One region of the Sedimenticola selenatireducens genome, then DNA from elsewhere that is predicted to be linked to it. Evidence: predicted binding sites of a transcription regulator. Region 1 holds the regulator's gene; each other region holds the start of a gene.
What was found. Region 1 encodes FliA, which starts transcription of late flagellar genes. Its sites were predicted from a motif close to GCTAAAGTTNNNNNNNNNNCNGCCGATA; they were not measured.
Positions count from the first base shown of each region.

Region 2: flgM (flagellar biosynthesis anti-sigma factor FlgM) is a predicted target of FliA. The motif match lies at 1,537-1,564, and genes of this name have one in related genera.
Region 3: ACHZBF_RS01160 (type IV pilus twitching motility protein PilT) is a predicted target of FliA. The motif match lies at 5,662-5,689, and genes of this name have one in related genera.

Region 1 covers NZ_CAXXYC010000003.1:243,548-253,864, reverse strand. Annotated here, with positions in the region: gene ACHZBF_RS04855 (flagellar motor protein) at 1-739, opposite strand, end outside; gene ACHZBF_RS04850 (protein-glutamate methylesterase/protein-glutamine glutaminase) at 741-1,796, opposite strand; gene ACHZBF_RS04845 (chemotaxis protein CheA) at 1,854-4,079, opposite strand; gene ACHZBF_RS04840 (protein phosphatase CheZ) at 4,092-4,805, opposite strand; gene cheY (chemotaxis response regulator CheY) at 4,839-5,213, opposite strand; gene ACHZBF_RS04830 (RNA polymerase sigma factor FliA) at 5,270-6,010, opposite strand; gene ACHZBF_RS04825 (MinD/ParA family protein) at 6,007-6,846, opposite strand; gene flhF (flagellar biosynthesis protein FlhF) at 6,881-8,128, opposite strand; gene flhA (flagellar biosynthesis protein FlhA) at 8,217-10,317, opposite strand, start outside.
Region 2 covers NZ_CAXXYC010000003.1:109,635-119,951, reverse strand. Annotated here, with positions in the region: gene ACHZBF_RS04190 (chemotaxis protein CheV) at 1-548, opposite strand, end outside; gene flgA (flagellar basal body P-ring formation chaperone FlgA) at 740-1,465, shown strand; gene flgM (flagellar biosynthesis anti-sigma factor FlgM) at 1,600-1,926, shown strand; gene ACHZBF_RS04175 (flagella synthesis protein FlgN) at 1,930-2,412, shown strand; gene ACHZBF_RS04170 (TIGR04282 family arsenosugar biosynthesis glycosyltransferase) at 2,868-3,488, opposite strand; gene ACHZBF_RS04165 (TIGR04283 family arsenosugar biosynthesis glycosyltransferase) at 3,488-4,189, opposite strand; gene arsS (arsenosugar biosynthesis radical SAM (seleno)protein ArsS) at 4,182-5,147, opposite strand; tRNA gene ACHZBF_RS04155 (tRNA-Arg) at 5,351-5,427, shown strand; gene ACHZBF_RS04150 (hypothetical protein) at 5,798-6,154, opposite strand; gene ACHZBF_RS04145 (2-oxoglutarate dehydrogenase E1 component) at 6,419-9,280, shown strand; gene odhB (2-oxoglutarate dehydrogenase complex dihydrolipoyllysine-residue succinyltransferase) at 9,281-10,317, shown strand, end outside.
Region 3 covers NZ_CAXXYC010000001.1:227,673-237,989, reverse strand. Annotated here, with positions in the region: gene pyrR (bifunctional pyr operon transcriptional regulator/uracil phosphoribosyltransferase PyrR) at 1-50, shown strand, start outside; gene ACHZBF_RS01180 (aspartate carbamoyltransferase catalytic subunit) at 47-1,024, shown strand; gene ACHZBF_RS01175 (dihydroorotase) at 1,021-2,325, shown strand; gene ACHZBF_RS01170 (dihydroorotate dehydrogenase electron transfer subunit) at 2,334-3,215, shown strand; gene ACHZBF_RS01165 (PilT/PilU family type 4a pilus ATPase) at 3,363-4,520, opposite strand; gene ACHZBF_RS01160 (type IV pilus twitching motility protein PilT) at 4,535-5,575, opposite strand; gene ACHZBF_RS01155 (YggS family pyridoxal phosphate-dependent enzyme) at 5,765-6,463, shown strand; gene proC (pyrroline-5-carboxylate reductase) at 6,542-7,369, shown strand; gene ACHZBF_RS01145 (YggT family protein) at 7,369-7,947, shown strand; gene ACHZBF_RS01140 (DUF167 family protein) at 7,966-8,256, shown strand; gene ACHZBF_RS01135 (dynamin family protein) at 8,375-10,317, shown strand, end outside.

The DNA of each region.
Region 1 (10,317 bases):
AGATGATATATCCCTGAAGCTTTGATTCGATATTGCGCGGATTCTCCCCTTCAGCGATGGACACGATGCCTTCAACCACCATCTCCCGATAATGTGTCTGGCTAAAGGCGAGCGCCTTCAACTTGTTACCGAATGGGAGCAGAAACAGGTTTGCCAAGCCGACGCCATAGATTGTAGCCACAAATGCCGTGGCAATACCGCTGCCCAGCTTACTGGGATCAGCCAGATTCTGCATGACGTGAATCAGCCCCATCACCGCACCGATAATCCCGATCGTGGGCGAAAAGCCCCCCATACCTTCAAAAACCTTCGCTGCCTGGAGATCATGATGTTCACGGGTCTCTATCTCCACCTCCAGAATATTGCGGATCACTTCGGGTTCACTGCCGTCCACCAGCAACTGCATGCCCTTGCGGATAAACAGGTCAGGTTCCTTTTCGGCAATCTCCTCCAATCCAAGCAGCCCCTCTTTCCTGGCGATATTGCTCCAGTCAACCAGCTTCTTGATAGTGGGATTCAGCTTTTGTCGCGGTGGTCTGAATACATTCCCGGCAGAACGCAGGGCGTGCAGAAACACCACCATGGGTGTCTGTAGCATGATGGCACCGATGGTACCGCCGAACACGATGACCAGCGCCGGACCGTTGGCCAGTGCGCCGACATCCCCACCTTCCAGCGCATTGCCGCCCAGAATGGCGCCGAATGCGATGATCATGCCGACTATGCTCAGATAATCCACACTACACCGCCTTGATCAGACTGGGTCCGATATCCGCCAGGTTGAGCACGCGATCGGACAGCCCCGCCTTTTCAACCGCCTGAGGCATGCCATAGACCACACAGCTCTCTTCACTTTGCGACCAGACGGTTGAACCGCCCTCCTTGAGCGCCCGTGCCGCCTGTTTTCCATCGGCACCCATGCCGGTCAGGATGATTGCCAGCACATCGCGCGGCATCAGGCGCGCCGCCGAGCCAAGGCTTACATCAACACAGGGGCGATAGGTCTGATCCGAGGTACTCTCCTTGATCCGGATCACCGTACCCTCGCCACGGCGCTCCAGGACCATCTGTTTTCCACCCGGCGCGAGATAGGCATGCGCGGGTCGCAGCAGATCCCCGTCCGCCGCTTCCTTGATCGTGATGGAGCACTGGGAATCAAGCCGTTCCGCATAGGCCGGGGTAAAACTGGCCGGCATGTGCACAACAATGATAATCGGCAGGGGAAAGTTCGCCGGCAGCGAAGCGAGTAAAGTCTGAATAGCTACCGGACCGCCGGTCGACGCTCCTATCGCGACCAGTTTGTAACTGCCTCTATGGACCGGAACAACGGCTCTCTGCTCGACAGGCCTGGCGACCGGCTGTGGTTTTATGATAGTCCCAAGCCGGCGGGTAACACCGCGCGTACCGATCGCCAGCACCCGACGCGCCAGTAGTGTTGAGGCCTCCCGGTTGGTGGCGCTGTCAAACTGTTTCGGCAGAAAATCCACCGCTCCCGCTTCCAGGGCATCCAGCGTGGCCTTGGCACCTTCATGGGTCAGTGATGAAAACATCAGGATCGGTATCGGATTTTCCGCCACAATGCGCTTTACCGCACTGATACCATCGAGCACCGGCATCTCCACATCCATGGTGATGACATCGGGTTTCAGTCTACGGGCCTCGATAATGGCGCTCCGGCCGTCACCGGCGAAGCCGACCACCTCGATCATCGGATCATTGCCCAGCATGGCGGCGATCCTTCTGCGAAAGAAGGCAGAATCGTCAACCACCAGCACACGGACCTTGGAGGCAATCATTACCGTGTTACTCGCAGATTACCGGTTGCGGACAGAGAACAGCTCTGGTAATTCCGGTCAGCGACGGGCATATTTTCTCATCAGCCCAGGAATATCCAGAATAAGGGCAATATTTCCATCGCCCGTGATGGTGGCGCCTGCCATGCCATCCAATCCCTGCAGCAGTGCTCCCAACGGTTTGATCACTACCTCCTCCTGACCGATCAGGTGATCCACCACCAGGCCGACCTGGGTATTCCCCACGGTGACCACCACCACGTGTCCACTCGCTTCCCGGTTTCCCCGGGCACTACCGGGAACCAGCCATTTATGCAGATAGAAGAGCGGCAGTGCACGCTCCCGCACCATGATGGTCAGCTGGCCATCCACCACGTTGGTGCGCTTCAGGTCGAGATTGAATATCTCCACCACACTGGCCAGCGGCAACGCGAACGGCTGCTTGCCCAGCACTACCATGAGAGTCGGCAGAATGGCCAGCGTCAGCGGCAGCTTGATGGTAATCAGACTACCTTTGCCATATTCGGAGTCGATCTCCACCTGACCGTTCATCTGGGCAATACGGGTCTTGACCACATCCATACCGACACCCCGTCCCGACACATCGGAAATCTCGGTCTTGGTCGAAAAGCCAGCCGCAAAAATCAGGTTATAGCAACCCTTGTCGTCCAGACGGGCCGCCGCCTCTTCATCCATCATGCCTTTTTCAACCGCCTTACGACGCAGCACATTGGGGTCCATGCCTTTGCCGTCGTCGGCGATGGTCAACAGGATATGGTCGCCGGCCTGGGCAGCGGAGAGTACCACCTTACCCTTGCGCGGTTTTCCGGCGGCCTCTCTCTCGTCCGGGCTCTCGATACCGTGATCGACAGCATTGCGCACCAGATGCACCATGGGATCAGACAGCGCCTCGACCAGGTTCTTGTCCAGATCGGTCTCCTCGCCATGCAGTTCAAGATCGATCTCTTTCTTGAGGCTGCGCGCCAGATCCCTGACCACACGGGGAAAACGGCCGAACACCTTTTTCACCGGCTGCATCCGGGTCTTCATTACCGAGTTCTGCAGATCGGATGTCACTACGTCCAGGTTGGCTACCGCTGTGGCAACCTCTTCATCCCCCAGTTTGGCCTTGAGGGTTTCGAGTCGGTTTCGCACCAGCACCAGCTCACCGACCATGTTCATGATCTCATCCAGCCTGGCGGTATCGACACGGATGGTGGTCTCTGCTGCGGCAGGAGGGGACTTGCGCGCCTGTGCTTGCGCACTTTCCGTTTTTTCGGGTGCTTTGGCCGGGGCCGGCCGGCTGATAGTCGGCTTCGGTTTTTCAGACGAGGCCGCTGGCTTTGCCGCAGACTCCGGTTTTCCGACTACCGCACCGGAAGGCTTATTCGCGGCTTCCGCCGAACCATTGATCGCGCCAAATTTGCCTTTGCCATGCAATTCATCGAGAAGCGCATCAAACTCCTCTTCGGTGATATCATCGGATTCGGTAGCCGCCGCTTGGGGGGCAACCACAGCGGATGTCTGTTCACCTGTTGCAGGCAGACCGCCAAACTGACCTTTGCCATGCAACTGGTCCAGCAGATCCTCAAACTCATCTTCCGTAATATCATCACTGCCCGCCGCCAGCGGTTGCGAAGCCGGCGCCGGTTTTGCTGCAGGGGCCTGTGCTGGCGTCCCGCCGTGCTTACCGGTTCCGTGGAGTTGATCGAGCAGCTTTTCAAACTCTTCTTCCGTGATGTCATCACCGCCGAGAGCTGGGTCGGAAAACGACCCTGATGCGGATGCTGTCGCTGTCTCCTCAAGTTCCGCAGTGGCAAATTCCAGCTCTGGTTCCGGTTCTGCTACGACAACCGGTTCCACCGCCTGGACTGTAGACTCTGCAACCGCCTCGCTTTCAGGGATGGCAAGCTGATGCAGCGTCTCGATCAGTCCGGGATCGGCCTCATCCGGCTCTTCACCAGACTGCACCCGGGCAAACATCTCGTTCACCACGTCCAGTACCTGCAGAACGGCATCCATGAGTGCCGCATCCACACGCCGCTGCCCCTGGCGCAATATGTTAAATACATCTTCCGCCCGGTGGCAGACGGTTACCAGCGGGTCAATACTCAGAAACCCCGCACCGCCCTTGATTGTATGGAAGCCACGAAATACCGCGTTTAACAGATCATAATCGTCAGGACGCTGCTCCAGATCCACCAACTGTTCATTCAGCTGCTCAAGTATCTCCCCGGCCTCAACCAGAAAGTCCTGCAGGATCTCGTCATCCATATCAATGGCCATGCTTCGACACCTCTAAAAGCCCAAACTGGATAGCAGGTCGTCCACATCATCCTGTCCACTGACCGTGTCACCCTGGTCAATGCCGGGGATGACCGGCCCCTCCAGTTTTTTTGCATCTTTTTGTTTTTCCGGCAACTTTGAGCCGGATATCCGAACCAGCTGCACCAGCTTGTCTTCCACATCATGCACCAGGGTAATCACCTGCCGGATAATCTGTCCGGTCAGATCCTGAAAATCCTGCGCCATCAGCACTTCGGTCAGATGACCATGCAGCTGTTTCGACCGTTCGGTGGTCAATGCCAGAAAGCCGCCCAGTTCCCTGCTCAATTCCCTGAAGTCATCGACAGAAAGTTCACGATTACAAAACCGCTCCCATTGTTCCGATATGGCGCGTGCCTTCACACCCAGATCATCCGCCAGGGGCAGCCCTGCCTCGACCGCACCTAGCGTGGTATTAGCCGATTTCTCGGTCATGGTAATCACATAAGTGAGTCGCTCACTGGCGTCCGGGATTTCCACCTGGGCCATTTCATTGATGCGCGGGTCAAGCAGGAACTCATTGATCGCTTCATGCAACTCACGGGTCAAGCGCCCAACTTCCAGAAACAGTTTGCTCTCGACACCTTCGGTAAGAAGGGAACTGACATGTGTCGCTTCAGCTTCATTCCCTGCCTCCAGATGCTCTACCAGCTGCTTCGCCAGCATCAGACGTTCATCGTTGTCCATTTATTTCTCCAGACCGATTCGTCATGCTGCCGGTTAGCTGCCTACACGTTCAAAAATCTTGCTGATCTTCTCTTCCAGCGTCACCGCGGTAAATGGCTTGACTACATAGCCATTGACGCCCGCCTGGGCCGCCTCGATGATCTGCTCACGCTTCGATTCGGCAGTGACCATCAACACCGGAAGTTTGACCAGGTTGGGGTCTGCCCGCACCGCTTTCAGCAGATCAATCCCGGTCATGCCCGGCATATTCCAGTCCGTTACCAGGAAATCAAAGTTACCTGACTGCAACATGGGCAAGGCGGTATTACCATCGTCCGCTTCCTGGGTATTGGTGAATCCCAGATCCCGAAGCAGATTCTTAATAATCCGTCGCATTGTGGAAAAATCGTCCACAATGAGAATCTTCATGTTTTTATTCAAGGCAACCTCCAAACTCGATGCCGTTATTCGTTTTCATAGACCGATCAGAGCTCATCTGCATCGGATAACCAATCTGCAAGGCGGGCGCGTAACCGCAGGGTGGCCTGGCTGTGTATCTGGCATACCCTTGATTCGCTAACTCCAAGAACCTGCCCAATCTCTCGCAGGTTCATCTCCTCATCATAATAAAGTGCGATTACCAATCTCTCCCGCTCCGGCAGGCCGGCAATCGCCTCTGCCAGGGCCTTTTTAAAGGCATCCTTCTGCATGCCGTCAAACAGCCCCCCCGCCTGACTGTCACCGCCGTCAATGGGCAATTCACCCACTGCCTGCAGCTCTTCAATACTGAAGATCCGACAGCCCGCCGCATCCTGCAGGATACGATGGTACTGAACCAGGTTCATATCCAGCACTTCCGCCACTTCCACGTCCCGGGCATCACGTCCCTGCTCATTTTCAATAGAGCGCATGGCATCGGCTACCATCCTCGCCTTTCGATGCACGGAACGGGGCGTCCAGTCGCTGCGCCGGATCTCATCCAGCATTGCGCCACGAATACGAATCCCTGCGTAGGTTTCGAAACTGGCTCCCTGGCTGGGGTCATAATTTCTACTCGCCTCAAGCAGCCCGATCATCCCGGCCTGTATCAAATCATCCGCCTGTACGTTGGGCGGCAGGCGATTCATCAGGTGGTAGGCGATACGCTTGACCAGCGGGGCATGCCGGTTAACCAGGGTATCGGCATCCATCTCCTGAATCGCGGTATAACTCGCTAGTCCACTCACCGGCCCATCTCCCCGCCCTGGCTTGTATATTGAATCAGCCGTTCCACGAAGAACTGGAGGTGCCCGCTGGCACCATCCGGTACAGGCCAGTTATCGGCCTTTTGCGCCAGATTCTTGAATATTTTTGCAATATGGCTGCGAGGGTTGGCTTGAACCACAGGTTTTTGCGATTTCACTGCCTTTCTGAGGTTTTCGTCGTATGGAATACTGCCCATGTAGGTAAGCATAACATCCAGGTACTGGTCGGTGACACGGCACATCTTGTTATACAGGTTGCGCCCCTCTTCGGCTGTACGCGTCATATTGGCCAGGATACGAAAGCGATCCAGACCATACTCGCGATTCAACAGTTTGATCATGGCGTAGGCATCGGTAATCGATGCCGGCTCATCACAGACCACCACGATCAGTTCCTGGGCCGCGCGACTGAAACTGACCACCGTATCCGATATACCCGCCGCCGTATCGATAATCAGCACATCCAGATCATTGCCGACATCACTGAAGGCGCGGATCAATCCGGCATGCTCAGCCGCACTCAATTCGGCCATCTGTTGCACACCCGAGGCACCCGGCACCACACGGATGCCCGCAGGCCCCTGCAGCACTACCTCCTCAAGGGAGCGCTCACCACTCAACACATGGGACAGGTCATACTGTGGATGCAGTCCAAGCACCACATCAATGTTGGCCAGTCCGAGGTCGGCATCCAGCAGCATCACTCGACGCCCCATCTCAGCCATGGAGACCGCCAGATTGACCGAGATATTGGTCTTTCCGACGCCTCCTTTACCTCCGGTAACGGCAATTACTCGTACGGGTGTAGGTTGAACCATACGTCTTAATCCTGCTGCTTGATCTGTTATTGCATCAGCCATGAGCATTTGCTCTCGCACCTCCAAGCGCCAGTGCCAGGTATTCATCTGAATACTCTCCCCCCCCGGTGCTGCAGGCTACCGCCTTGCTGACCAGGGTGTGTGAACGGGCCAGATGCAGATCCTCCGGCACCTTCTGGCCGTCTGCGACAAACGCCAGGGGTAACTCCTTGTGTATCAATGCCGACAGAGCACCACCAAGCGAACCGGCCTCATCAACCTTGGTGAGTATGCAGGCCTCAGGCCTGGCCGCGCCAAAAGCACTGATCGTCTGTTCCAGCGAGGAGTTGTCGGTTGCGGCGGACAGGGTCAGAAAACTGCGCACGCCCTGCCCGGCCACGTCCAGCATGGAGAGTTGTTCACTGAGTCGAACATCGCGCTGGCTCATACCCGCCGTATCAATCAGGATCAATCGCTTGCCTGTCAGACCGTTCAGAGCAACCGCCAACTCTTCGCGGGTACCCGCCGAGCGCACCGGCACATCCAGGATTCGGGCATAGGTGTTCAACTGCTCCTGGGCACCGATACGGTAGTTGTCGGTGGAGATCAGTGCTATCTGATGGGTGCCGTGACGCAGGGCAAACCGGGCCGCCAGTTTCGCCACCGTGGTGGTCTTGCCGACCCCGGTAGGGCCGATCAGGGCAAACACTCCCCCCTGCTCAAGCAGATCATCCCCGACCGTCTCCATCTTTGTGGCGAGATAATAGAGCGCCTTTCTCCAGGCCTGATCGGCGCTGGTGACATCGGTGACACTCTCCACCAGTTGGCTGCAGATATCGGGACTGATCGATAGTCCCATCAGTTTTCTGAAAAGATCCCGGGTTTCCGGTCTGTGATCACCCATCTCACGCCAGCTCAGGCCGGAGAGTTCATTCTCCATCATGCGGCGTAACGCCTTCATCTCCTGGCGCATCTCTACCAGCACCGGGTCCTGGCTCCACTCCACCTTGGGTATCACCTGCTCCTTCAGCTTTGAAACAGAGGCCACGGTCGAGGCCGGCTCGTCTGCCACAGGAGCTGGCGTCCTCTTCTGGCGGAGCGGTTGCACCGGGCTGAGTGCAGGTTTTGGCTGTGGCGCCGGCGAGGGAGTGAAAGCCGCGGCGTCATAGTCAATGGCCGCCACCAGCTCGATTCCCCCATCGACCTTCTTATTCGACAGAATGACCGCATCGGAGCCCAGTGCCTCACGAACCTGTCGTAATGCCTGTCTGATATCCGGTGCGAAAAAGCGTTTAATCTTCATACCTGACTTTCCCCGCAGCCAGCTTCCCGATCAAACGGCTTGTTTACATCGCCATTCTGAAGTGTCCGATCGTTTAGCAGTGGCTGCCTTATGTTTCTGCACTTGGCCTGCCCACCGTGGCAACCACCTTGATCTTGCGGTTGTCCGGTATCTCGTTATAGGAGAGCACGCTCATGCCTGGTACGCTGTGTTTGACAAAACGCGCCATCCACATACGGATCGGCGCTGCGACCAGGAGGATACTCTCCTGTCCTGCTGTCTCCTGTTGGTTGGCGGTTTCAGCCAGCGCTTTCTGCAGCTGTTCCGCCAGGCCGGGCTCAAACCCGACACCCCCATCGTGGGCAGGCTGAATGGTCTGCTGCAATATCTGTTCCAATCCAGGATCCAATACCACAACAGGAATTTCTTCAACAGGACCAACAAGTTGCTGAACGATTGAGCGTGAAAGGGCAACCCGCGCCTTGGCAGTCAAAGCGCCGAGGTCTTGACTCTGCGGCGCATACTCCGCCAATGTTTCGGCAATCGTGCGGATATCACGGATGGCCACGCCCTCAGCGAGCAGGTTCTGAAGAATCTTCAAAAGCTGCCCCAGTGTCAGGATCGCAGGCACCAGATCCTCCACCAGCTTGGGGGCGCTTCGTCCGAGCACCTCCATCAACTGCTGCACCTCTTCGTGACCGATCAGCTCATGGGCATGGGATTGCAGTATTTCGCTCAGGTGGGTGGCGACGACGGTACTGGCATCCACCACGGTATAGCCAAGCGTCTGCGCCTGATCCCGCTGCGCGGCGTCGATCCAGACAGCCTCCAGACCAAACGCCGGATCGGTGGTGGCCACGCCCTGCAAAGTACCGAAAACCCGACCGGGGTTGATCGCCAACTCACGGTCCGGATAGATCTCCGCCTCACCGATGACTACACCATTCAGCGAAATCCTGTAGCCGCCGGGACTGAGATCGAGGTTGTCCCGAATATGCACCGGCTGGATCAGGAAACCCAACTCCTGGGACAGTTTTTTACGCACACCCTTGATGCGGTTCATCAACTGGCCACCCTGATTCTTGTCTACCAGCGGGATCAGGCGATAGCCCACTTCCAGACCAATGATATCCACCGGCTGCACATCATCCCAGGTCAGCTCCTTCTGTTCCGGGGCGGGCGCTGGTTCAGGCATGGGCTCAACCACCGGCGCGGCCTGTTCTCGCTGCTGACGCTGCAGTATCCACCAGGCACCGCCACCCGCCAGAGCCGCCAAAGTCAGGAAGGCGAAGTTGGGCATGCCGGGGATAATGCCCATCATACCCAGCACCACCGCGGTGATGATCAGCGCCTTGGGATTGGTGAACAGCTGGCTGACGATCTGCCCGCCCATGTCCTGCTTTGAAGAGGCGACCCGGGTGACAATAATGGCCGCCGAGGTGGAGAGTAGCAGTGATGGGATCTGCGCCACCAGCCCGTCACCGATGGTCAGCAGGGCATAGAAGCGGAGCGCCGTGGACAGATCAAGATCATGCTGCAGCATGCCAATGGCAAGGCCACCAATGATATTGATAAACAGGATCAGGATACCGGCAACCGCATCGCCCCGGACAAACTTGCTGGCACCGTCCATCGCTCCGTAGAAGTCAGCCTCCTGGGCCACCTCCTCACGGCGCGTCCTGGCCTCATCCTGATCAATCAACCCGGCATTGAGATCGGCATCAATCGCCATCTGCTTGCCGGGCATGGCATCCAGCGTAAACCGGGCGCTCACTTCTGAAACACGACCGGCGCCCTTGGTCACCACCACGAAGTTGATAATCACCAGGATGGCAAACACCACCAGGCCGACTGCATAGTTGCCGCCGATAACAAAGGCACCAAACGCCTCGATCACCTTACCGGCGGCATCACCGCCCTGATGCCCCTCCAGTAACACCACGCGAGTGGAAGCGACATTAAGCGCCAGACGCAGCAGTGTCGCGACCAGCAGCAGGCTGGGAAAGACACTGAATTCCAGCGGCCGCAGAGTGTAGACCACCACCATCACGACAATCAGCGAAAGTGCAATGTTAAAGGTAAAGAAGATATCCAGCGCCAGCGGGGGCAGCGGGATCACTACCATGACCAGCAGCATCACCAGCACCATCGGCGCGCCGAGTCCACGGATACCGGAGGCCTTTACATTGTTCAGGATTGCAGTTGCATCC
Region 2 (10,317 bases), 130 kb from region 1:
TCGGCAATCAATACATGCTGGGTCTCATCGATCGCCTCCTCTTCAATAACGCCCTCGGATACATCCTCCGACACCGTGACAATCTCGCTGAGTACTTTCTCCACATCAATGATTTCCACCAGCTCTTCATCGACCCGGGTAACTGCCGTCATGTAACTGCCTTTTGCCGCACCCTTGGGCGGGGGCAGAATATCACCCCAGTTCATGTTGACAATCCGGTCAACCGAACCCACCAGAAACCCCTGTACCCTGCGGTTGTACTCGGTAATGATGACGAAACGCCCTTCGATGTTGGCCAGCGGAGGCCCCCCAATAGCCTGAGAGAGATCCATCACCGTAATGGTTTTGCCACGCATGTTGGCGATACCCCGGACTACCGGGTGGGAGCCGGGCAGCTGGGTCAGCGGAGGGCATTGAATCACCTCCTGCACCTTAAATACATTGATACCAAACCGCTGTCTGCCGGCGAGCCGAAACAGCAACAGCTCCAGTCGATTCCTGCCCGCAAGCTTGGTTCTTTGATCAACACCGTCAAGGATACCCGCCATCTCTACCTCTCCGTTCAAATATCTCTGTCTGATGTTAGCGACCCACCTGTCTATTGCTTTAGGCCCGATTGCATTCAATACCCGCGGAAAGGATATGCGCAGGCCTTATCACGCGGCCCTTATATCAGGCATGGGTATTGCATGTTATTTGTGCAGCAATGAATGAGCTGAATATTTGGACAGGTGAAGTGATGAGCAGATTAACACCCGCGGTCAGGAAGCGGCATTATTGGCCAATCCTGCTTCTCGTCTGGTCACTGGCGGCAGTATCCGCCACGGAGGAGCAGACACAACCCCACGAGAGCATCCTGGCGGCAGCCGAGCAGCATGTTCTGAATGACTTTGACGAAGAGAACCAGGAGATCAACGTCGCGGCAGGGCGGCTGGACAGTCGGCTCCGATTGGCGGCATGCGACCAGGAACTGGACACTTTCATGCCCCATGGTCGCAAAAACGCATCCCGTGTAACTGTTGGCGTGCGCTGTAACGACACCGGCGGCTGGACGCTCTATGTGCCGGTAACCCTGTCACTGATGAAAGAGATTGCAGTCGCCAACCGGGAACTGCCCAGAGGCACCATTCTTACATCGGCGGACTTCAAAATTGAAAAACGGGACGTCGCCCGACTGCATCGGGGATATATCGAACACCCCCAACAGGCCATCGGCAAAAAGCTTAAACGCCGGTTGCGTGCCGATGCCGTTCTGACACCAGGGCAGCTGATCATCCAGCACGCGGTAAAAAAGGGCAGTCAGGTGGTGATCGTGGCCCAGATAGGTGGATTGCAGGTTCGCATGAATGGCAAGGCCCTATCAAACGGCGCTGTCGGGGAACGCATCAAAGTGGAGAACAACAGTTCCAACAGGCAAATAGAAGCGACTGTTATAGACTCCGGGGTAGTCAAGGCAACGACCTAGGATATTCCGGTAAACACCGACCACCATTGTGAACCGGCACTGGTTTTTAGCATCAAACCAACTACTTTCTGATTAAAGCTTGCACCCATTTGGCCGCTACGCTGATGGGAACTTTTTACAAGGTGGTTAACAGCATGAAAATCAAAGGTCTGTCCGGACAACCCATCAGCACTGGTGAGGGCAACAAGAGCAAGGCAACCGACAAAACACAGACAGCGGGCGCATCTCCCAGCGAAAAATCGACCGGCACCAGCAGCGATACCGTTAGCCTGACGATATCGGCTACCCGCCTGCAGGAGCTTGAAGCACAGATTGCCAGCCTGCCGATCGCCGATGCGCAGCGTGTTTCTGATGTACAACGATCCCTGGCTACCGGCAACTTTGCATTTGAACCGGAAGATGCCGCGGAGAATCTACTGGCCCAGGAAAGGCAATTTTCGCAACTGGACAAACAGGAGTAATCAATGAATCTCTCTGCCGAACAGCAGAACCGGCTCAGCCAGATCATCTCAACCGAGCTGAACTGCGCTCACTCACTTGCTGAAATACTTCAGCGTGAACAGAACGCGCTTAAATCACACGATCCGGAACAGGTTCTGGACATCAGCAGAGAAAAACAGCAGACCGTGGACCAGATGCAGGAGTGCGGCAGACAGAGAGATCGTCTGCTCACATCACTCGGGGTTGCCGGTGGCTCTACAGGCATCAACAAACTTCTACAAACCAATAGCGCCGCTACATGCGCTGGTCTGTGGCGCCAGCTGGAAGCTATTGCCGGCAAGCTGCGCGAGCAGAATGAAATCAACGGCGGCATACTGGCACTCAGCCAGCGCCACAACAAACAGGCACTGGATCTGCTTTGTGGACGTACCGATAGCAGAAACACCTACGGCGCCAGAGGGCAGCACAACCAGGATCAGTCGGGCCACTCACTGGCAAAGGCCTGATAGAGATAAAAAGCGCTTAACCGCGAACGATGCGAAAACACACAAGCAAGTCGGGTTACGCCTTCGGCTAACGCGACCTACAGCCACAGCGCCAAACTGTAGATCGGATTAGCGCAGCGTAATCCGACAAATTGATCAACCCACAAGCAAGTCGGGTTACGCCTTCGGCTAACGCGACCTACAGCCACAGCGCCAAACTGTAGGTCGGATTAGCGCAACGTAATCCGACAAATTGATCAACCCACAAGCAAGTCGGGTTACGCCTTCGCCTAACGCGACCTACAGCCACAGCGCCAAACTGTAGGTCGGATTAGCGCAGCGTAATCCGACAAATTGATCAACCCACAAGCAAGTCGGGTTACGCCTTCGCCTAACGCGACCTACAGCCACAGCGCCAAACTGTAGATCGGATTAGCGCAACGTAATCCGACAAATTGATCAACTCACAAGCAAGTTTATTGAGCGGTTCCACTTAAGCGCAGGTATCGCTGCAGATCGGCATCCCGGTCCAGATCCCAGAGGGGTTCAAGTTCACGCCAGACCCAACCCAATTGAGCAAGGCGCTCGCGCGTTATCTTCAACACCTGATCCGTGCCCCACGGGATGTCGTAAAACAGCTGCCCATCCATCCGCCGCATACCCAGGAGTACATAACCGCCATCTTCAGCCGGCCCCAGCACCGCATCGGCACCGGCACTGAGCCAGTCCAGGGCACGGAGCAAGTGCTCCCGCTTGAGCACCGGGCAGTCACCACCGATCAACAGCACCATCTCACACCGGGTGAGTGCCTTGCGCGCGGCATGGGCCATACGCTGACCCAAATCACCCGTTGTCTGTGCATAGAGAGTAATGGATGGATTCGCTGCCGCCTGGAAAACCGCGTGCCGGGTATCCGGGGCACACCAGATCTCAACTGGCGCCACCTCCCGGGTCGCCTCCCCAAGCACCCGCTCCAGAAGCGTGCGATAAATCTCCGCAGCACGCTGTTCCCCGACCGAAGGAATCAGTCGTGTCTTAACCTGTCCCGGCACGGGTGCCTTGGCAAACAGCAGAATACGAGCAGCGGGAAAACGCATCAACGGTAACGTTGAGCCAGCCGCGCCGGGTCCGCCCCGAAAAAATAGGCCCAGCGCAAACGCCACATCAACAATACAGTTGAAATAATCCCGGACTGCTCCCAGCGACGGCTGGAGGTAATCAGACACCGGGCAATCACCTGCGGTCGGGAATATCTCTTCAGCCGCTTGGTTATGGCGATATCCTCCATCAACGGAATTGCCGGAAACCCACCCAACCGCACAAACAGCTCTCGCCGAACGAAGATACCCTGATCACCCGTCGCGATACCACTGAGCCTGGATCGCCAGTTCATCATGAACTCAATGACACGCAGCATGGGATGTCGTCCGGACAGCCGGATATTAAACCGGCCCCAGTCACTCTCCGATGCGGCCATGACGGAGATGATCTGCCGGGGAAATTCGGCCCGAATGACACTATCGGCATGAAGAAACCAGAGAATCTCACCAGCAGCAGCCTGCGCACCGGCATTCATCTGCTGCGCCCGTCCCACAACCGAACCAATGAGCTTATCTACCAGTGGCGCTGCCAATGCCACGGTATCGTCAATGCTTTCGCCATCCACCAGCACCAGCTCGACACCCTCGGCACGGGCATCCTGCAGCGTTTCCAGCAACTGAACAATGGTCTCCGCCTCATTCAGGCAGGGGATAACAACCGAAAGCACCGTATTCCTGATCATCAGAGCATCAGTCACTCAGCGCGCCACCACAGCTGCTACCCTGTCCGGCGGTACAACCGTAACAGTGTTCGGCAATGCGGATCGCCCAACCATCCAGCGATTGTCTTGAAACTTCACTGATATGGATCCTGTCTTTTCCCTCGCGAACTATGGGCATCTGCAGCATCTGGTTGAAATCACAATCATAGAGATAGCCCTGCCAGTCAACGCTCAGCAGGTTTCTGCACATAACGGTCTCAAGGTTATCGCTGCTATAGGCACTCTTAAGCAAGTCCAGATAGTCATGAAACACGCCCTTTGACAGCAACATACTGCCAAATCGGCTAATCGGCATATTGGTAATGGTGAACAGCTGACTGAAGCGGATACCATGATCCTCCCAGAGACGGCGCTTAAAATCCGTCTCCAGACTGTACTGCGAAGGCGGTAGTGCGGGCCCCAGGGGGTTGTAGACAAGATTCAGCACCAAGCCACTCCCCTCCTGGGCATATCCCAGTGCATTCAGTTGTCGGAGTCCGCGGATACTGGCGTCATAGACACCGGCGCCCCGTTGCTGATCCACATTCTCCTGCAGATAACAAGGCAGCGAGGCCACAATCTCAACCTGCTGTTGACTCAGAAAACGACCCAACGTCTCCTGCTGCGGCTCCTCCAGGATGGAAAGGTTGCAACGATCGATCACCTTGACTCCCCGTTCTCTTGCCTCCGCCACCAGATAACGGAAATGATCATTCAATTCCGGAGCTCCGCCGGTCAGATCAATACTCTGTATCCGCTGTCGATCAATAAAGCACAACACATCATCGATGGTGTTTCGCCCCATCATCTCCGTTCGGGTCGGACCTGCATTCACGTGACAATGCTTGCAGGTCTGGTTGCACCGGTAACCGAGATTAATCTGAAGTGTCTCCAGCCGCCCTCTGCTGATAGCAGGAAATGTGGTGGGTGAAAGCAGATGGGTGGTATCCAACATAGCAAACAGCCTCGATCAACAATCAGTAATACGTTAAATGCACAGTGATCGACTCCTTTTCAGTCGTCGTTACACCAACAACGATCACACTCAGGTTGCCAAACAACCCTCGAAAAATGCTAAAATGCGGCTCGTTCATGGCAGGCCGCCAAGCGAACTCACTACCGTTGTCCCGGTTATCAGGCCCGGACGGCGTTCTCACCGCCCCCGTAGCTCAGCTGGATAGAGCGCACCCCTCCTAAGGGTGAAGTCACACGTTCGAATCGTGTCGGGGGCGCCATTTTCATTCCGCACTATAATAAAGGACCCGGACAGGCGCCCGCCTATTTCATTGCAGTCAAACGAAGGTTTTTCCGATTACCCATTTGCTCAGCTGCTTTCAGGAGTATGTTAGCCGCGAGTAAGCACGCAAAATCTTATTTGCGACTTGACTATTCAGCCATTCCGATAAACACGGATGTATAGAGATGAGCTGAGCAATACCCATCAATCACCACATCCTACAGAGCTTCCCGACAGCCAGCGAGCGCTGGATAACGACTTCAAGGCGCGATAAGCGATATCCGACCTGACCCTGGACTGGAGGGTGATCGGAAAAGAGTTGCCCGGAAATATCCAGGGTCAATGACCGGCGGCAATACCGGCAACCCTCATTTCGCCTCCGGCGATGACATTTCTGTTTTCTCCAGGCCCGAGAGGCCAGAGTGCTTGTCACCATCTGAAAGCACACCGTTCAGCGGGGCTGATTCCGATTCGATACTCACCTCAATACCGGACGACGGAACAGACGCGGGCGGCTGTTTCGGGCGCGCCTGCAGGCGTGACAGGATATCGGACAGGACACGCTCCAACTCGGTATAGGCCCGGAGTTGTGCCAACTGATAATAACTGGTCTTTTTTTCATTCAGCAGCGCCAAACGGGCATCAAAATAGGCCACATCAGCTTCCAGCGAACTGACGGTGAGCCGCGCCCACTTTTTTTTCTGTTTTTTTTCCTGTTCCTGCATAAAAAAGCTGTTTTTTTAGGATTTATCCCGGATTATCCCTCAACTCTCCGAGAGTATAACGCCCTACCAGGATAAAACCCTAACTCCATGAATAAGTGTGATTTAGTTCCATTCGGCAGTTTTCAACGAATTGTGCTCCGCACAAAAATACGGATTTTTTTGGATGATTATACTAATTTTATAAAAACGCTTTAAAAAGGCACCTCTTATGCTACTATCCACTTATATGCTCCCCCATCCACAAATAATAGGCCGATCATCCAAATGAGCGCACTTCTGGAGTTGTTACGCACCACGTCTGCCCTCTCCGGCGGTAATGCCGCCTTCATAGAGGACCTCTACGAAAGCTATCTGCAAGATCCAAACAGCGTGGACCCTGCCTGGAGGGCACGTTTCGACAGCATTATCAAGGACTCCGCCAACGAGGCGCCGGATATTGCACACGGCCCCGTCAGGTCAAATTTTGCCCGTCTGGCGAGGGAAAAGCGCCCCGCATCCAGACAGACTTCTGAACGGATGTCTCCCGGGGCGGCGGAAAAACAGGCCGCCGTGCTGCGCCTGGTCAATGCCTGGCGTGTCCGCGGACACCAATACGCTACGCTGGACCCGCTGCGCCTGCGCGACATGGAAGATGTACCGGACCTGGACCCGGCCTTCCATCGTCTCGGCGAGGCAGACATGGACACGGTATTCAATACCGGCTCACTGTTCGCTCCCGATCGCATGCCACTGAGAGAGATCATCAGCTTTATCAAGGATGTGTATGGCAAAAACATCGGTTCCGAATATATGCATATTACCGATACCCGCCAGAAGCGCTGGATTCAGAAACGGGTTGAAGGGTCCAAGGCAAAGGCGGACCTGAACCCCGATGATAAAAAGTGGCTGCTGACCCTGCTAACCGCAGCGGAGGGACTGGAAAAATATCTGCATACCCGTTATGTCGGCCAGAAACGCTTTTCGCTCGAGGGTAGCGAATCCCTGATCCCGCTGCTGGATGAACTGATTCAGCGGGGCGGCCAGGACGGCATCCGGGAAGTGGCCATTGGCATGGCCCATCGCGGTCGTCTCAACGTATTGACCAACATCCTGGGCAAGGCGCCCGCGGAGCTGTTTGAGGAGTTTGAAGGCAAAAAAAGTCCGGAACGCTACAAGAGTTCCGGCGATGTGAAATATCACATGGGCTTCTCCACCGATATCGAAACCCCGAGCGGCTTCACCCATGTCGTGCTGGGTTTTAACCCTTCACATTTGGAGATCATCAGCCCCGTCATCGAGGGTTCCGTTCGCGCCAGACAGCAGCGCCGGGGAGACCGTGAAGGCAAGGAAGTACTGCCCATCCTGATCCATGGTGACTCTGCCTTTGCCGGCCAGGGCGTGGTGATGGAGACATTCCAGATGTCACAGGCCCGCGGCTACACCACCGGGGGCTCGATCCATATCGTGGTAAACAATCAGGTTGGTTTCACCACCAGCAACCCCCTGGATACCCGCTCTACCCTCTATTGCACCGATGTGGCCAAGATGGTGCAGGCACCGATATTCCATGTGAATGGAGACGATCCGGAGGCAGTCATTTTCGTTACCCGCCTGGCGATGGATTATCGCCAACGCTTCCACAAAGATGTGATCATCGACGTTATCTGTTACCGCCGCCACGGCCACAACGAGGCTGATGAACCGGCCATGACCCAGCCGATGATGTATCAGAAGATCCGCCGCCTGCCGACGACCCGGTCAAACTATTCCGACCAGCTGATCTCTGAGGGTATTGTCACCCCCGACCAGAGTCGGGATATGGTGGAGGATTACCGTTCTTCTCTGGAGCAGAACTCAACGGTGGCCCGTCCGACCCTGACCGATCTTAACTACCCTTACCACGTCAACTGGGCACCCTATCAGCACATCGACTGGGAACACCCCGCCGACACCAGTATCAGTCAGGAAAAACTTTCGCTGCTCGCCAACCGGCTGCTGGAGGTACCGGATGGTTTTGAGTTGCATGCCCGCGTCAACAAGCTGATTGAAGGCCGCCGCAAGATGGCCACCGGCGATCAATTAGTGGACTGGGGCTTTGGTGAGTGTCTTGCCTACGCCTCGCTGGTCGAGGAAGGTATACCGGTGCGCCTCTCCGGCCAGGATTGCGGCCGTGGCACCTTCTCACACCGTCACGCGGTACTACACAATCAATTGACGGGCGAAAGCCATACCCCACTGCAGCACATTTCCGAAAACCAGGCCAACTTTCTGGTGATCGATTCACTGCTTTCGGAAGAGGCGGTGCTGGGTTTTGAATATGGCTATGCCACCACCGAGCCGAAGGCCCTGACCATATGGGAAGCACAGTTCGGTGATTTCGCCAACGGGGCGCAGGTTGTCATCGATCAGTTCATCAGTTCCGGCGGCGCCAAGTGGGGTCTCTACTGCGGCCTGGTGATGCTGCTGCCGCACGGCTACGAGGGCCAGGGTGCGGAACACTCCTCCGCCCGTCTTGAGCGCTATCTGCAGCTCTGCGCAGAACACAACATGCAGGTCTGTGTCCCTACGACCCCCGCCCAGGTATTCCACATGCTGCGCCGGCAGATGCTGCGCCCGATGAGAAAGCCGCTGGTGGTGATGTCACCAAAAAGCCTGCTGCGTCACCGCCTGGCCACCTCGGCCCTGGAAGAATTCACCAAGGGTGAATTCCAGCCGGTCATTGGTGAAACCGATGATCTCGACCCGCACGAGGTTGAACATATCGTTGTCTGTTCCGGCAAGGTCTACTATGAACTGCTGGAGGCACGCCGGGCGCGGGGACTGCGCAATGTGGCCATTATCCGGATCGAACAGCTGTATCCGTTCCCCCGCGAGATATTTGATTCGATCGTCGACCAGTACACCCAGGTTGAGCGCATTATCTGGTGTCAGGAAGAGCCACAAAACCAGGGGGCATGGGATCAAATCAAACACCGGTTCCATACCCTGCTCGACAAGGGTAAACACCTTTACTATGTGGGGCGGCCAGCCGCTGCCGCACCCGCTGTCGGATACTACCCGATTCATGTTCAACAACAAGAGACCCTGATCGACGAGGCCCTTACCGGCCGAATCAATCACTCAATGAACCGAAGGATGCCTGCATAAATGAGTATCAATGTAACTGTACCGGCGCTGCCGGAATCTGTCGCCGACGCCACCATTCTCACCTGGCACAAAAAGCCGGGTGACGCGGTTTCACGTGACGAGAACCTGGTGGATCTGGAAACCGATAAGGTCGTTCTGGAAGTCCCCTCCCCGGTTGACGGAATTCTGGGCGACATCAGCGCAGCCGAGGGTGAAACCGTACAGGCAGGTGATCTGCTGACAGCCATACAGGAAGGAAGCGCAACCCAGCCCCAGGCGGCAGCGTCAACGGCCTCCACGGCCGAAGCTGCGGGCGATGATGAACCGGTCCTGACTCCGGCGGTGCGCAGATTGGTAAAAGAGAAGGGCATCGACCCCAAGGATATAGTCGGCACCGGGAAAGATGGCCGTATCCTGAAAACCGATGTCACCGCCTATATTGAAAGCCTGGAATCTGCCCCTGCCAAAACGGCACAACCCACCCAGGAGAGTGAGATCACCCAGACCGGCGTCGAGGGCGATCGCCCCGAGCAGCGCGTGCCGATGACACGCCTGCGGGCACGTATTGCCGAGCGCCTGCTGGAGGCGCAACAGAACGCCGCCATCCTGACCACGTTCAACGAAGTGGATCTGCAGGCGATCAATGATCTGCGCAAAAACTACAAGGACAAGTTCGAGAAAGACCACGAAGTGAAGCTCGGCTTCATGTCGTTTTTCATCAAGGCATCGGTCGAGGCCCTGAAGCAGTTCCCGGCGGTCAACGCCTCGGTGGATGGCAAGGACATCATCTATCACGGCTACTACGACATTGGTATCGCCGTCGGTTCGCCCCGTGGACTGGTGGTACCCATTCTCCGCGATGCCGATCAACTCGGCTTCGCCGATACCGAAAAAGCGGTACGCGATTTTGGCAAGAAGGCCAATGACGGCTCCCTCAGCTATGAAGAACTGACCGGCGGCACCTTCACCATCTCCAATGGCGGCGTCTTCGGCTCCATGCTCTCGACCCCGATCCTGAACCCGCCGCAGAGTGCCATCCTGGGCATGCACACCATTCA
Region 3 (10,317 bases), on a different contig from region 1:
TCAAGCTGATCATCGGCACCTCGAAACAGGAGACCAGGGGAACATCGTGAGCAAGCCCAATATCCAACTCGACAGCCACGGCAGACTCAAACACTTCCTCACGATTGACGGCCTCAAGCGGGAGATGCTGACCGAAATACTCGACACCGCCGAATCCTTCACCGGGGTATCGGAACGGGTGGTCAAGAAGGTACCGCTGCTGCGCGGCAAGACCATCTGCAACCTGTTCTTCGAGAACAGCACCCGCACCCGCACCACCTTCGAAGTGGCGGCCAAGCGGCTCTCGGCGGATGTGCTCAATCTCAATGTCAGCACCTCCTCCACCACCAAGGGCGAGACCCTGCTGGATACGCTGCGGAATCTCGAAGCGATGCACGTGGACATGTTCGTGATCCGCCATTCAGACAGTGGTGCCGCGCACTTTTTCGCCACCCACGCCGCACCTCATATCAGCGTCATTAACGCCGGCGACGGCCAGCATGCACACCCCACCCAAGCGATGCTGGACATGTTCACAATCCGGCGCCACAAAGGGGAGTTCACCGGACTGCGGGTGGCCATAGTCGGGGATGTGCTGCACTCCCGGGTGGCCCGCTCACAGATCCTGGCCCTGAACACCCTGGGCACATCCGAGGTCCGGGTGATTGCCCCGCGCACCCTGCTGCCACCCGACCCCCGCACCCTGGGGGTGCACATTTTCCATGACCTGGAAGAGGGCATCCGGGATGTGGATGTGGTGATCATGCTGCGTCTGCAGAAAGAGCGCATGACCGGCGCCCTGCTACCCAGCGAGCATGAATACTTCCAGCTCTACGGACTCACCGAAAAGCGCCTCAAGGCGGCCAAGCCGGACGCTATCGTAATGCATCCAGGCCCCATCAACCGGGGTGTGGAAATGGATTCCCAGGTGGCCGACGGGCCGCGCTCGGTGATCCTCCAGCAGGTGAGTTTCGGTATCGCCGTGCGCATGGCGGTGATGTCCATGACCATGGGTACCCAGGCCCAGGGAGCAGCGGCACGATGAACGCCCCCAACAGCACCTCTATTCTCGGCGGACGCCTGATTGATCCAGCCAGCGGTATCGACAGCGTCACGGACATTTTCATACACAATGGAAAAATCCTGGCCATTGGCGAGCCACCCGAGGGCTTCACCGCCCACCACACCATTGATGCCAGCGGCCAGATTGTCTGTCCCGGCCTGGTGGACCTGAGTGCCCGGATGCGCGAACCCGGTCAGGAACATATCGCCACCATCGCCAGCGAAACCGCGCTGGCGGCCCGATCCGGCATCACCACCCTCTGCTGCCCACCGGACACCGATCCGGTTATTGACACACCGGCGGTTGTCACCCTGCTGTTGCGCCGCGCCAAACGCTCGGCGCGGGCGCGACTGCTGCCGATCGGCGCTATGACCCAGCAACTGGCTGGCGAACACCTGAGCGAAATGGTGGCCCTGAAACGGGCCGGCTGTGTCGCCATGAGCAACGGCTACGCCCCGCTCGCCAACACTCTGGTTGAACGGCGCGCCCTGGAATATGCCGCCACCTTTGGCATTACAGCGATCCTGCGCCCGGAAGACCGTCATCTGCGTAACAACGGCTATGCCCACGAAGGACCGGTGAGCGCCCGCCTGGGTTTACCTGGCATCCCGGAAGCGGCCGAGTCGGTGGCGGTGGCCAGGGATCTGGCCTTGGCCGAGCACACCGGCTGTCGCATCCATTTCCACCTGCTCTCCAGCGGCACAGCGGCACGCATGATCGAACAGGCCCAACAGCAACGCCTGCAGGTGTCCGCCAATGTGGCCGCCCACCAGTTACACCTGACCGAGATGGATATCGAGGACTTCGACAGCAACTGTCACCTGAACCCGCCCCTGCGCAGCCTGGCAGACCGGGAGGCCTTGCGTGCAGCCCTTGCCAAGGGGGTAATCGGCGCCATCTGCTCGGATCACCAACCGCTGAAAGCAGACGCCAAGGAGGCGCCCTTTCCCTCCACCGCCACCGGCATGGCCGGTTTGCAGACCCTGCTGCCGCTGACCCTTAAACTGGTGGATGAGGGGGTACTCGGCCTCTCCGAGGCGATTGCCCGCATCACTTGCGGTCCGGCGGATATGCTGGGCCTCCCCTATGGCAGGCTCCAGCCGGGCAGCAGCGCGGACATCTGTATATTTGATCCCCACAGACACTGGGTCCTCAAGCGGGAGGAGATGCCAAGCTCGGGACGCAACACCCCCTTTATCGGCTGGGAGTTCCAGGGCCAGGTGACCCATACCCTGTTTGAAGGGCGCATCGTTTTCCACTCCGACAGTACAACCCAGGCTTGAGCCAGCACATGACAGACAGCAGACCCCACAGAGACACCATCTTCCTGGAAGAGGCGGAGATCATCTCCCACCAGGCGTTCGAAGGCGATCAATACATTCTCCGCCTGCGGGCGCCCCGCTGTGCTGAAAAGGCGCTTCCCGGCAGTTTCGCCCATATCCAGTGCGACAACTCCAGGCCGCTGCGCCGACCGATTTCCATCATGCGCACCTCGGCGGAGCAGGGCTGGGTGGAATTCCTGTACAAGGCCGTGGGTGAAGGCACCCGCCTGCTGGCCCGACGCAAACCGGGCGAGCGGATCAGCGTTCTCGGCCCCATCGGTGTCCCTTTCAAGTTCAATCCGGAGCGCTCCCGGCCGCTGCTGATCGGCGGCGGGGTCGGCATGCCACCGATGGTTTTTATCGCGCAGGCACTGGCGGGCAATGCCGAGTTCAAACCGCTGGTGATCCTCGGCTCCGAGGTGCCTTTCCCCTTCAAGCCCCAGCCTTCGGCCCTGCTGATGCCAGAGATGCCGGACGGGGTCATCGCCAGCATGCCGCTGCTGGATGACTGGCACATACCGAGCCGGCTGGCCAGCCTGCAGGGTTTCCCCGGCTGCCACGAAGGCTACGTGACCGATCTGGCGCGTCACTGGCTACAGGCATTACCTGCGGATGAACTGGCCCAAGTGGAGATCTTCTCCTGCGGGCCCCATCCGATGCTGGAGAGCGTGGCGCGGCTGGCAGGTGAATTCAGCCTCCCCTGTCAGGTCTCACTGGAAGAGTTCATGGCATGCGGCGTGGGCGGTTGCGCCGGTTGCGTAGTAGAGGTGCAGACTGGCCAGGGTCCTGCCATGAAGCGGGTCTGCGTGGATGGGCCGGTGTTCGACGCGCGCGCGGTGTTTCCGTCCTGAGAGCCGGCCACAGCGGGCGGGAACCGATCCCGCATCCCGATGCATTCCCACGCGGAGCGTGGGAACGAGGGGCTCCCGGGATCTCAAGGTGACGTAGGTTGGGTTCCGACGCTCGCAGTTTCGTAGGTTGGGGTGAGGAACGAACCCCTAGATATCTTCCTCATCCAGCAGTGAGACCGTATTCATCCTCGCCGCATGGCGCTCCGCATCACCCCCTCCCAGCTTGATCATCAGACGCACCTCGTTGGCCGAGTCGGCATACAGGATGGCATCTTCATAGGTGATCTCGCCGTCGGTATAGAGCTTGTAGAGCGCCTGATCGAAGGTGACCATCCCCTGCTCGGTGGAGCGCTTCATCAGTTCCTTCAGCTTGTGCACCTCACCCTTGCGGATCAGGTCGGATGCCAGGGGGGTATTCACCAGGATCTCCACCACCGGCCGGCGGCTCTTGCCATCCGGACGGCGAATCAACTGCTGGGCGATAACCGCCCGCAGATTCAGCGAGAGGTCCATGAACACCTGGTCACGGCGATCTTCCGGGAAGAAATTGATCATCCGGTCCAGTGCCTGGTTGGCATTGTTGGCATGCAGCGTGGAGAGCACCAGGTGGCCGGTTTCCGCGAATGCAATCGCATGCTCCATGGTTTCCCTGGTGCGGATCTCACCAATCAGGATCACGTCCGGCGCCTGACGCAGGGTGTTCTTCAGCGCCACTTCATAGGACTCTGTATCTATACCCACCTCGCGCTGGGTAATGATGCAGCCGTCATGATTGTGGATAAACTCGATCGGGTCCTCAATGGTGATGACATGGCCTGAACTGTTGCGATTCCGGTATCCCACCAGGGACGCCAGCGAGGTGGACTTGCCCGTTCCCGTGGCACCGACAAAGAACACAATCCCCCGCTTGGCCATTGCCAGCTCCTTCAATATGGGGGGCAACAGCAGATCATGGATCTCCGGGATACGGGTCTCGATACGCCGCAGCACCATGCCGACGGCATCCCGCTGCACGAAGGCACTGACCCTGAACCGTCCCGCCCCCTTGGAGCTGACCGCAAAGTTACACTCATTGGTCTGGTTAAACTCTTCCCGCTGGGCCGGTGACATGATGCTCATCACCAGTTCCCTGGACTGCTCATCGCTGAACTTGGTCTTGGCCACCGGCATGATTCGGCCATTGACCTTGATGCAGGGCGGCATGCCCGCGGTAATAAAGAGGTCGGAGGCCTTTTTCTGGGCCATCAGATTCAAGATTGCATTAAAGTCCACTTTATCCTCGCTACCGATTTCCACCGGCTCCATGATTCACGCATGCATTAACTACTGAATATCTCTTTGTTCATCGCCTTGGAACGTGCATCCAGCCGACTGATCATTCCCTTCTTCACCAGCTCCTGCAGATGCTGATCCAGCGTCTGCATGCCATGGGCCTGTCCGGTCTGGATCGCCGAGTACATCTGCGCCACCTTGTCCTCGCGGATCAGGTTGCGGATCGCCGGCGTACCGACCATGATCTCCCAGGCGGCGGTACGGCCACCCCCTACCTTCTTCAGCAGGGTCTGGGCGATCACTGATCGCAGCGATTCCGACAGCATGGAGCGGACCATCGATTTCTCCCCGGCCGGGAACACATCGATAATACGATCGATGGTCTTGGCCGCCGAACTGGTATGCAGGGTACCGAACACCAGGTGTCCGGTCTCGGCCGCCGTCAACGCCAACCGGATGGTCTCCAGGTCACGCAGCTCACCGACCAGAATAATATCCGGGTCCTCACGCAGTGCCGAACGCAACGCCTCGGAAAAACCCAGGGTATCCCGGTGCACTTCACGCTGGTTGATCAGGCACTTCTTGCTGGTGTGTACAAACTCGATTGGATCCTCGATGGTGAGGATATGGGCATACTCATTGTCGTTCTTGTAATCCATCATCGCCGCCAGCGTGGTGGATTTACCCGAACCGGTGGGCCCGGTCACCAGCACCAGCCCGCGTGGCACATTGACAATATCCTTGAAAGTTTCCGGACAACCCAGATCTTCCAGCGTCAGCACCTTCGACGGAATGGTACGGAAAACCGCGGAAGCACCGCGATCCTGATTGAAGGCATTGACACGAAAACGGGCAAGACCCGGTATCTCGAAGGAGAAGTCCGTTTCCAGAAACTCCTCGTAATCTTTCCGTTGCTTGTCGTTCATGATGTCATAGACCAGACCATGAACGATCTTGTGGTCCAGTGCCGGTACATTAATCCGGCGAATATCCCCGTCCACCCGAATCATGGGTGGCAATCCCGCCGAAATATGTAAGTCCGAAGCCTCATGCTTGACGCTGAAGGCAAGAAGCTCAGCAATATCCATACAACACTTCTCCCGTTATTTTGTTATCTGTATGGCACGCCGTGACACTATCCCCACTGCCCCGGTTGTGCCTGCCGTTTACGGATTAGCGGCCGCTATTGGGGAAACTGGTATTTATTTGTTTTAATATCCAAGCTGCAACCGCACCCCATTACCAACCCATTATAGACACACAGGCCTATCAAGATCATGCCCTCTATCCAATCCCGGCTCGAATCCGTCAGACAGCAGATCCAACAGGCTGAACAGAAGTACCATCGCGACGCCGGTACGGTGCAACTGCTGGCTGTTAGTAAAACCCGCCCTGTGGAAGATATTCTCCAGGCCGTCGAGGCCGGGCAACACCGGTTTGGCGAGAGCTATATCCAGGAGGCCCTCGACAAAATCGAACAGCTCGGCAATCTGGCTCTCGAGTGGCACTTTATCGGCAGGATACAGGGAAACAAGACACGAGCCATAGCGGAAAACTTCGACTGGGTTCACAGTATCGACAGTGCCAAACAGCTGAGACGCCTGAATGACCAGCGTCCGGGGTCGTTGGCTCCTCTTAAAATCTGTCTGCAGATCAAGATAGACGAAGAAGAGAGCAAGGCAGGCATCCGGCCAGATGAGGCGCGAGAACTGGTTAAAGCGATGCACCACTACCCCAGGCTCTCGCTGCAGGGACTGATGACCCTTCCGGCACCTTCAGATCAGCTTGAGGCCCAACGGAAGCCATTCAGGCAACTGAGGGAGCTCAGGGATGAACTGGCCAGCGCTGAATTACCGCTCACCATGCTCTCCATGGGGATGACGGATGATCTTGAGGCGGCCATTGCGGAAGGCTCGACCATGGTACGTATCGGCACCGCCATCTTTGGCCCGAGACACTATCCCGCCCAGTCATGATCCGGCATATATCAGCCGATCCGAATGCGCTAGGATATAGGGTCAAATCAACCACAACAACCAACTACGATGACTGACATGAGCAGCAAGACCATCACATTTATCGGCGCCGGCAATATGGCCACCAGCCTGATCGGCGGCCTGGTCGCCGATGGCTACGCCCCGAAAAGAATCATTGCCAGCGACCCTGACAGTGGCAAGCTGGCCGATCTCTCGGCGCGCTTCGGCATCCAGTCAGCGACGGACAACAGCACCGCCATCCAGCAGGCGGATGTGGTGGTACTGGCGGTAAAGCCCCAGGTACTGGAGCGGATATGCGATGAAATCCGGCAAGTCGTGCAGCAACGGCAGCCCTTGCTGGTATCGATCGCTGCAGGCATCCGGGAGGCGGACATGCAGGCATGGCTGGGCGGCAATATCGCCCTGGTACGCACCATGCCCAACACACCCGCCATGCTGCAGGCCGGCGCCACCGTGCTGCATGCCGGCCGTGGCGTATCAGAGGCACAACGGGACCTGGCGGAATCCATTCTGCGCGCTGTAGGGCTGACCCGCTGGGTCGACAACGAAGCCTTGATGGATATCGCCACCGCCCTCTCCGGCAGTGGCCCCGCCTACTTTTTCCTGGTCATGGAGGCGATGGAGGCAGCCGCCATCAGCAACGGCCTGCCCGCCGATACGGCCCGCCTGCTCACCATCCAGACCGCCCTCGGTGCGGCGCGCATGGCCATCGAAAGCAGCGACGGCCCGGCAACCCTGAGACAGAAGGTCACCTCGCCGGGCGGCACCACCGAGCGGGCCCTGTCGATTCTGGAACAGGGCAATCTCAGGACCCTGTTCGAAGACGCCATCAGCGGTGCCTGTGAACGCTCCCGGGAGCTGTCAGAGATGTTGGGGAATCACTGATGGGCAGCAATTACCTGACCGATCCGCTGGCGTTCCTGATCCAGGTCATCTTCGACCTGATGATTCTGGTGGTGATGCTGCGCTTCATCCTGCAACTGGTGCGGGCCAACTTTTACAATCCGATCTCCCAGTTCACGGTCAAGATGACCACGCCGCTGTTGCGTCCACTGCGTCGGGTCATCCCCGGGATGGGCGGTATCGACATCGCCTCGATCGTGCTGATGATCCTGCTCAAGACCCTGGAACTGATCCTGATCATGCTGGTCTCGGGAACGGGGGTCCAACCCCTCGCCGCCATGGCCATCGCCATACCTGAGCTGATCAGTCTGGCTATTAACTTCTTCCTGATTGCCATTCTGATCCAGGTGATCCTGAGCTGGGTCAATCCGGGCAGCTACAGCCCTGCCACTGACCTGATCCAGAGCATCACGGCACCCCTGCTGAGACCGGCCCAGCGCCTGATCCCGCCCATTGGCGGCATCGACCTCTCTCCCATGGCGGTACTGGTGGGGCTGCAACTATTGAAAATGCTGCTGATCCCTCCATTGCAGATGTTAACCGCGGGCCTGCTCCTTTGACCGGGGACGATGGCCATCTTGAGCGCTGACTGGTATCGCTGGGAGGGGGATGACCTGCTGCTTCGCCTGCGGGTGCAGCCCAGGGCGGGGAGAGATCAGTTTGTCGGCCCTTACGGTGACCAGTACAAGGTGCGCATCACTGCTCCACCCGTGGAGGGCAAGGCCAACGAGCACCTGTTGCGTTTCCTCGCCAAGGCCTTCGGGGTCAGCCGGGAGCAGGTTAGCCTGATCAGTGGTGACAGCTGCAAAAACAAGGGATTCCGCATCCAGGGGCCGCGCAAATTCCCAATCTCCCTCACAAAACCATAAAAAACACCTGCGGTTTATTTGAATTTTCAACGCAGTAGCCGTGAAACTACCTATAATTTCTCGAAACTTCAGCCAACCCTGTAGTAAGATCGGCCAATAAAAACAGAAGGAGCGTCCTGTGGAGCGATCGCGACTGGAAACACAGTTGAAGGCCTACGAGCAATGGAAAGCGGATATTATTCGTACGGTCAAGCTCTACTACAGCTGGTTGAGCAAACATCGCCTGGCGACGGATGAGAGTGAAAAACGCATCCGGGAGTGCCTGGCATCGCTCTATAGCGATCGCCTGACCATCGCCTTCGTGGCCGAGTTTTCCCGCGGCAAGACCGAGCTGATCAACGCTATTTTTTTCTCAGACTTTGGCCGTCGCCTGCTCCCCTCCACCGCCGGCCGCACCACCATGTGCCCAACCGAGCTGTTCTATGACCAGCAGGCCGACCAATCCTACGTCCGGCTGTTGCCGATTGAAACCCGTCTGCAGGACACCAGCATTCGCGATTTGAAGCGTAAACCGGCGCTCTGGGTGACCTATCCGCTGAACCTGGACTCGGCGGATCAGGTCGAAGATTGCCTGCAGGAGGTGGTCAAGACCCGCAAGGTCACTTTGGCCGAGGCGGTTCGTCTGGGCATGTATGACCCCCAGCAGCACCCCAATCAGAGCCGGCCACCCGATTTCGTCGAGATACCCAAGTGGCGTCATGCCATGATCAGCTTCCCCCATCCCTTGTTGAAACAGGGGTTGACCATCCTCGACACCCCGGGACTCAATGCCCTGGGCAGCGAGCCGGAACTGACCCTGAAGATGCTCCCCTCCGCCCAGGCGGTGCTGTTCGTACTGGCCGCCGATGCCGGCGTCACCCGCAGTGATCTGGAGATGTGGCAGAACCATATCAAGGGCTTTCAACGCAGTCGCCAGCGCGGCCTGATTGTGGTGCTGAACAAGATCGACACGCTCTGGGATGAACTACAGGATGAGACGAGTATCAATGACGCCATCAGCCGCCAGCGCAATCACACCGCCCAGATACTTGGGGTCAACCGCAAGGCGATATTCCCGGTCTCTGCCCACAAGGGCCTGCTGGGTAAGATCAAGGGTGACGACAAGTTAATGGAGCAGAGTCGCCTGCTGAATCTGGAGCACTACCTGTCAAACGATATCCTCGACTCACGCCAGGAGATCATCAAGGATACGGTGACGGCCGAAATCAGCCAGATGGTCGAAAACACCCGCGGCATTGTCGCCACCAAACTGAACGGCATCCAGGCACAACTGGATGAACTGCGCCAGCTCAGCGGCAAAAGTCAGGAAGTGATCGAACACATGATGACCAAAACCCGCGCCGAACAGGCGGACTACATGCGCAACGTCAACAGCTTCCAGGCCAGCCGCAAAATCCTGAAAGAGCAGGCCACCACCCTGCGGGACGCCCTGGATCTGAAAAAACTGGAGCGTTCTATCACCGCCACCCACAACACCATGGCCGATAACTGGACCACTCTCGGCCTCAAATCGAGCATGCGCACCCTGTTCGACGACATGCGCAGCGACATGCAGGTGGTGGTGGACCAGAGCGAGCAGGCGCGCAAGCTGATCCGCAGTATCTATCGGCGGTTTCAGAATGAGCACGGCTTCTCCGTGGTGCAGCCGAAGATGTTCTCCATCATGCGTTACCGGGTTGAGCTTGAGATGCTCTATCAGGAGGCGGAGATTTTCCGCAAGAGCCCGGTTACCGCCATGACCGAAAAACATTTCGTGGTAAAGCGATTTTTTGTTGCCATGGTGAGTCGGGCCAAGGATATCTTCTTCCAGGCCCGACAGGAAGTGGACAGCTGGCTCAGCACCGCCCTGGAACCCCTCACCTTCCAGATCCGCGAGCACAAGGAGCAGATGGAACGCCGCCTGCTGGACCTGCAGAAGATCAGCCGCTCCCGGGACACCCTGGACTCCAGGGTGACTGAACTGAAGAATCAGCACAATGCAGTGGCTAAGCAGCTGACCATTTTACGAAATATCCACAATACGTTGAATACCAGCTATCCGCTGGCGGAAGAGGCGCGACC